Regions from separate parts of the Hymenobacter tenuis genome, predicted to be linked through region 1. Evidence: riboswitches for the same ligand, from Rfam matches in the RefSeq annotation. Region 1 holds a riboswitch; the other holds the start of a gene.

The links. Region 1 has a riboswitch for S-adenosylmethionine ahead of ACYVGU_RS08720 (phosphoadenosine phosphosulfate reductase family protein). Riboswitches for the same ligand answer to the same signal wherever they lie in the genome.
Region 2: linked by a shared signal. The riboswitch ahead of ACYVGU_RS09530 (ATP-grasp domain-containing protein) and the one ahead of ACYVGU_RS08720 (phosphoadenosine phosphosulfate reductase family protein) in region 1 are both predicted to bind S-adenosylmethionine.

What each region holds. Positions count from the first base shown of each region.
Region 1 covers NZ_BAAGWF010000001.1:2,005,123-2,008,646, reverse strand. Annotated here, with positions in the region: gene ACYVGU_RS08730 (sulfate adenylyltransferase subunit 1) at 1-60, opposite strand, end outside; gene cysD (sulfate adenylyltransferase subunit CysD) at 158-1,069, opposite strand; gene ACYVGU_RS08720 (phosphoadenosine phosphosulfate reductase family protein) at 1,127-1,903, opposite strand; SAM riboswitch class I at 2,220-2,311, opposite strand; gene ACYVGU_RS08715 (lipopolysaccharide biosynthesis protein) at 2,633-3,524, opposite strand, start outside.
Region 2 covers NZ_BAAGWF010000001.1:2,203,065-2,206,588, reverse strand. Annotated here, with positions in the region: gene ACYVGU_RS09535 (LLM class flavin-dependent oxidoreductase) at 1-905, opposite strand, end outside; gene ACYVGU_RS09530 (ATP-grasp domain-containing protein) at 912-1,940, opposite strand; SAM riboswitch class I at 2,381-2,470, opposite strand; gene hppD (4-hydroxyphenylpyruvate dioxygenase family protein) at 2,643-3,524, opposite strand, start outside.

The DNA of each region.
Region 1 (3,524 bases):
GATGAGCGTGCTTTTGCCGTCGTCAACGCTGCCGCAGGTAATAAATCGGAGAAGGTCCATTACAAATGGTGAAATTGTGAGGTTGTGAACTTGTGAGTTAGTTGGGCCAGTGAAGCATGAGTACAGTTCAGCACTTCACCTTTCACCACTTCACCACTTAGAAATAGCCGTTGCGTTTGCGGTCTTCCATGCCGGCTTCCGAGATGTTGTCGTCGAGGCGGGTGGCGCCCCGCTCGCTTACTTTGGCCAGCAGCAGGTCCTGAATAATGTCCTCCACGGTGCTGGCGTCGCTTTCCACGGCGGCGGTGCAGGTAGAGTCGCCAACGGTGCGGAAGCGTACTTGGCGCGTTACTATTTCGTCGTCATCATCGAGGCGCAGGTGTTCTGAGAGGCCTAGCAACTGGCCCGTAGGGAGTACCACGCAGGTGCGCTCGTGGCCGAAGTAGATGTCGGGCAGGGCAATGTTTTCGCGCTGGATATAGCGCCACACGTCCAGCTCCGTCCAGTTGGAGATGGGGAACACGCGCACGTTTTCGCCCTTCTGGATGCGGCCGTTATACACATTCCAGAGCTCGGGGCGCTGGCGCTTGGGGTCCCACTGGCCAAACTCATCTCGCACGGAGAAAATGCGCTCCTTGGCGCGGGCCTTTTCCTCGTCGCGGCGGGCCCCACCAATGCAGGCGTCAAACTCAAACTCCTCAATTACCTCCAGAAGCGTGTAGGTCTGGAGCTGGTTGCGGCTGGGGTACTTGCCGCCTGGCTCGCGTAGGCGCTGCCGCTTTATAGTATCCTCCACCTTGCGCACAATGAGTTTTTCGCCCAATTCGGCGGCTAGCTGGTCGCGGTAAGCTAGTACCTCGGGAAAGTTGTGGCCGGTATCTACGTGCACCAGCGGGAAGGGAAAACGACCCGGGCGGAAAGCTTTTTCCGCGAGGCGCGTCAGCACAATGGAGTCTTTGCCACCCGAAAACAGCAGGGCTGGGCGCTCAAACTGGCCGGCCACTTCCCGCAGGATGTGGATGGCTTCCGCTTCAAGCCGGTCGAGATAATCAAAAGTTGGGGTACTCATATAGTCGGGTGTTCAGTGTTGATGTTGGGCGCTCAGCAGGAAGTGCCAAGCTTGCCTCTAGCCGGCCGGTACGGGCTCCACTACCGGGTCGGGGCCATTGTGGTGGGCGGTGGCATGTAGGCCGCATTCCTTAGCCGAAAGGTCTTCCCACCACCAGCGGCCGGCCCGGAAATCCTCGCCGGGCCTGATGGCGCGGGTGCAGGGGGCACAGCCAATGCTTACAAAGCCCTGTTGGTGCAGCGTGTTCACGGGCACATGGTGCTCTTGGGTAAAGGCCACGGCCTGCTCCCAGGTCCAGTCGAAAAGCGGGTGGATTTTCACGAGGTTATGCGCCGCGTCCCATTCCAGTGGGTCCATGGTTTGCCGGTTCTGCGACTGCTCGGCGCGGATGCCAGTGACCCAGGCTGCTTTACCCGCTAGCGCCCGGTTCAGGGGCTCCACTTTCCGAATAAAGCAGCACTCCTTGCGGTTGTCCACGCTCTCGTAGAAGCTATTCGGGCCCTTAGCCAGCATCAGCTTTTCCACGCTTTCCCGCTCCGGATAAAACACCGCAATGGGCTGCTCATACTTGAGCAGAGTCTTGTTCCAGACGGAGTATGTCTCCTGAAAATTACGCCCAGTGTCAAGCGTGAATACCTGAATGGGGAGGTGATTAGCGAAAATAAGGTGGCTGATAATCTGGTCTTCCAGGCCAAAGGAGGTCGAGAAAACGGCCTGCTCGGGGAAGGTTTCAGCCACGAGGCGTAGCCGCTCCAGGGCAGTAGCCTGAATCAGCTGGGGGCGCAGGTCGTCGAGCAAGGCGCGAACGGCCGGCGCAGCATCTGCTGCGGACATAGCAAGAAGGGGAGGGGAAACCAGCCAGCGCGGGGCGGAGGTTTCGGTCAGGAATGACCCTAGGCGGAGCTGCGGCCACGTAGTTGAATGCGGCACACTAGCTTTCGGCCGGGCGAAAAAGCCGGGCGTACGCACGAAGTCAGCCTACACGTAGCACCGTGTCAGCCGAGCTGTTGCGCGCACAAGCCAGAAAAAAGAAGGAGGTGAGTGGCTAACAACAACACGGCATACCCATCATAGCACAACACCCATGCTGTAGAGCAAAGGCAGTGGCGGATAGAGTAGCGGAGTTGGACAAGCGGTTCACGGCTAGTTGTTTTTATATGGTCAGGAGTTGGCACCGTTTCGGATGGTCCGCTGGTTGCCGGCGTTTCGTCGAGCCTGTCTCTCCGCGCCTCTGTATAAAAACAATCCTTTGTGGGGAAAGAATTGGTATGGCAAAAGTAGCTGCCGGAATTTTACACTTCCAAATTTTATTTTTTCAACAGGTGCACATTCTCTCGCAACGCCCCCATACTCTTGGTCTCTGGGCAGCCGCCACAACGTAAGCAGAACACTAGAAAAGTTACACTGCTTCAGCTGCATGAGTAAGCGAAGGTTACTAGGTGTTCTTCAGCCGCAAACCTGCTTGAAACCTGGTTTTGAGGAAGCTACGTGCAAGTTCCGAATGAGGAGAGGTTTGCTCGTGGTATGGACCTAGTAGCTTTGCCCTATATAAGCATTGTGCAATTAGCGTTTCGGCTGAAAACGAGCCTGTAACTTGCTTAAAAATACGTTGGCCTCGGGGGCAGAATTTGTGACGAGTAGCAGGGCAGCGTACACTATCGTGAGGGTGGCAGAGCGCAAAAGCATGGTCAGGAAGGGAGAGCCTAGCGCCGGAATTAGCCAGCCAGCCAGCCCTGCCGCGGCTGCAATACCCAGTATCAGCGGGATGCGCCACGTGAATGGTTGCATCCGGAAGCTGCGCCACACAAACCACGTGCGGGCCAGGTTGATGCTTACAATAGCGAGTAAAAACGCCACTGCTGCCCCCAGCAAACCTAGTATGGGAATCAGCAAGGCATTGAGCCCAATCGTTACCAGCGCTAAGGATACGTTGAACACCAAGTCGTAGCGGTAGCGCGGGGAGGTAACTACAATTAGCCCATTGAGGCCCGTGATGCCATCAAACAGACGCGCCGCTAGCAGTACCAGCACGGCCGTAGTGCCAGCTGTTAGGGCGGGGTTGTGCATGAGGCCATAGATGAAGTCGAGGTTCAACCCAATGCCCAGAGCAAGGTAACAGCCCAGCACCGTGTTGAGACGGGTAGTGTCGCGGTAAAAAGCGGCCATTTTGGGCAGGGCCTGTTCTTTCCAATAATCGGCTAGCAGCGGAAAGGCAATTTTGTTGAGCGAGCGAGCCGGCAGCGTGAGGGCTGTGCTGATGAAAAAGGCAATGCTGTACACGCCAGCGGCCGCCAGATTCAGTTGGGAGCCCACCATAATGGTATCAATGTTCATGATGATGGTGCCCGAAATGTTGGCTAACAGCGCAAACGCCCCAAAGCTCAGGATGCTGCCCAACGGCTGCACTTGCAGTGCCGCCTTCGTAGGCCGCATATGCAGCTCCCCGATAACTGCC
Region 2 (3,524 bases), 200 kb from region 1:
TGGTCGGGGGTGCCGGTGAGGCCGGAGCGCAGGCCGCGGTTGGAAACCGAGTAATCCTGCAGGCTGACCTGGTTTTCGAGCTGGGTGCCGGCCAGCCACTGCTGGTAGTTTTTGTAGCCAGCCGCCGAGCCGTTTACGTTGGTAATGCGCTCCAGCTCTTTTTTCACTTCCTGCTCGGTGTTGCGCACGATAGAGTACGCCGCTACGCCAAACTTCATGGGTGGCAGGCCCAGCTTTTCGCGGCGCTGGCTCAGGTCCTGAATGCGGCGCCCGATGGCGGCGGGCTCGTCGCCGTGCATCACGTAGCCGTCGCACTGGGCCGCAATCAGGTTTTTGGCTGCTTCCGACTCACCGCCGGCATATAGGAACGGCCGTGGGCGCGACACCGGCTTGGGCTGCAGAATGGAGTCGGTGACCTTATAAAACTTGCCCTCGAAGGTGAAGTGGTCCTGCTTCCAAAGGTTGTCCACTACGTGTAGCCACTCGGCGGTGCGGGCGTAGCGGTCATCGTGCTGCTCAAAGTGTACGCCGTACTTTTTGGCCTCATCCTGCCACCACGACGACACCACGTTCAGGCTCAAGCGGCCGCCGCTGATGTGGTCGATGTTGGCCGCCTGCTTGGCCAGCAACGCCGGGGAATGGAACGTTGGCCGCACGGCCACCATGAGCTCTAGTTTCTTCGTAACGGCAGCCAGGGCGGCGGCCGTGCTCCAGGCATCCAGAGAAGGGGCTTCTTCGCCTTTGATGTCGTTGAGGTTTAGCTCGGCAATGAGGGAAAGGTCGTAGCCAAGGTCCTCACTGCGTTGGGCCAGCGTTTTCACGTAGTCCCAATCGGCGCGCATGTTTTCGTCCTCGACGTTGCGCAGCCACCCGCCAAAAACGGGCATCCAATATCCGTATCTCATGATGACCTAGTGAATAGAAGCCGGAACCGGCTGGTGAGAGGTTTGAGCCGCGGCAGTACCTAGCGAACCAGAAGCTGTTGCGGGCGCCAATTGCGTTTCCAGATAATCCACGAAGCGGGCGTAGGGGTCGAAGCCCACCACATTCACGGCGTCGGCCACGAAGTTGGAGAGGGCATTGATATCATAAAACAGCACGTCGCCGGTGCGGTCATCAATCAGGTACTCAATGCCGCCCACGTCAATTTTGGCGGCGGCCACAATGCGCTCCACAGCCTCTACTACCTCGGCTGGGGGCGTAAAGGCTTCCACCTGAATGCCTTTCTTGGGTGCTTCCGTGAGGCAAAACTCTGCCGACTGCTCCTCCGGAATCTGGCAGATTTCGGCGGGGCAGAGGTTGAAGCTTTCACCGGTAGTATACACCTTCATAGCGTACAGGAACTTGCCGTTCAGCGTCTCCACGCGGTGAATGTTGCCGCCGCGGGGCGTCACGTATTCCTGCACCAAGGCGGTTTGGTCGATGCCGAGGTCAATCTGGCCGGCTTCTACGGCGGCGCGTACGCCTTCCAGGGTATCGAAGCGAATGATGCCGGCGCCGCTACCCCCAATGTTCACCTTCACCACAATCGGAAACTGCAGCTGCTGGGCTGCGTCCGGAATGCGCGAAGCATGGTTCACGACGAAGGATTTGGGGTATTTCAGACCTAGGGAAGCAAACAGGGAAAGCTGGCGGGCTTTGTTGGTTTCAATGGCCGTAGCCGCCGAGCCGTTGATGATGCGTGTGCCGATGCGCTCAAGGTGCGTAGCGAAGCCTGCGGTGTGGAAAATGCCCTGCCCGTGGCCGCGCAGGTACGCCGAGGAGCTCATGCGGTTCACGACCAACGAGTAGCGGCTTTCAGTTTCGGAAGGATCGAAGAGGTGGTGCGCGGCGTCGATTTTCTCGTAGGGTAAGCCTCGACGGTCGAGCTCTGCAAACAAGGGTTTAAACCACTCGGGGTGTTCGTAATAGATGCCAATGGGCTTTACAGCGTGCGCCATGAGGAAAAAGTAAGAAGAGGTAGGTGGGGAAGAGGACGACACGGCAAGCCAGTATCGCCTGAGAAGGCCACGCAACAATGCGCAGCCCAGAAGAAGCTAGATGACTAGTAGTCAGTGGCTAAACAGCTGGCGGGCGTGAGTTGCTCCCTGAGCACCGTACAACATGCGGGCATGCCAGGCCGGGCACGTGCCGAAAGACCACCATACGCGGTGTTTGCCACGCCCTGCAAGCAGAGGCGAGAACCTGAAAGTACTAGGGGCAACATGCCAGCAAACGTGCTAGCTCAGCTGGATACAGCGGGGTACTAACAACAACAACACGCGCCAGCCATGTACCAACCAGCTACGTGCATGCACACGCCAGAGGTGAGCCGTTGCGAAGGAGCAACGGGAGAAGCAGAGCGAACCGAAACGTTGTTGGCAGTGTCCACGGCAACTTGTTTTTATATGTGCAGGAGTTGGCACCGTTCCAGTAACTGGGGGTTGCCGGCGTTTCGTCGAGCCTGTCTCTCCACGCCTCTGTATAAAAACAATCCTTTGGTCAGAAAGAATTGACTCTGCAAAGGTAAATCAGGCCGTAGCACATTGCCAAATTCAACCACATATGGTTGCTAGGTACCTTGATGAATTAAACCACTAGAGCCCAAAAAAGCCCAGCCAATTGCTTGACCGGGCTTTTCTTACGCTAGAGGGCTAGTAAACTTATAGGTTGCCGCGCAGGGCCTGCTCACGCTCAATGGCCTCAAACAGCGCCTTAAAGTTGCCTTTGCCGAAGCTCTTGGCGCCTTTGCGCTGAATGATTTCATAAAATACGGTGGGGCGGTCTTCCACGGGCTTCGTGAAAATCTGGAGCAAATAGCCTTCCTCGTCGCGGTCCACGAGCAGGTTCAGGTCGCGGATGCTGTCCAGATCCTCATCGATGTGGCCCACGCGGTCCAGCAGGTCATCGTAGTAGGTGTTGGGCACCTGCAGAAACTCCACACCGCGGCGGCGCAGCTCCGTTACCGTCGTGCGGATGTCGTTGGTGATAAGGGCCATGTGCTGCACCCCAGGCGAGTGGTAGAAATCGAGGTATTCCTCAATCTGCGACTTTTTCTTGCCTTCGGCAGGCTCATTGATGGGGAATTTCACGAAGCCGTTACCATTCGACACCACCTTGCTCATCAGGGCCGAATACTCGGTGCTGATGTCGTCGTCATCGAAGGTGATGAGAAGCTTAAAGCCCATCACGTCCTCATAGAACTTCACCCATTGGTTCATTTCGCCCCAGCCCACGTTGCCTACGCAGTGGTCGACGTACTGCAGGCCCACGGCCGGGCCTTGCGGAACGTTGCTTTTGCGGGCCACGAAACCCGGCAGGAATGGGCCCGAGTAGTTGGTGCGCTCCACGAAGGTATGGATGGTTTCGCCGTAGGTATAAATGCCCGACAGCGTCACGGAGCCGTGTTCGTCCTCGATGGTATAGGGCTCAAAAGCGGGCTTGGCGCCGCGCTTGGTGGTTTCCTCGAACGATTTGCGGGCATCATCTACCCACAGGGCCATCACCTTCACACCATCGCCGTGTTGGGCTACGTGGCGGGTAAT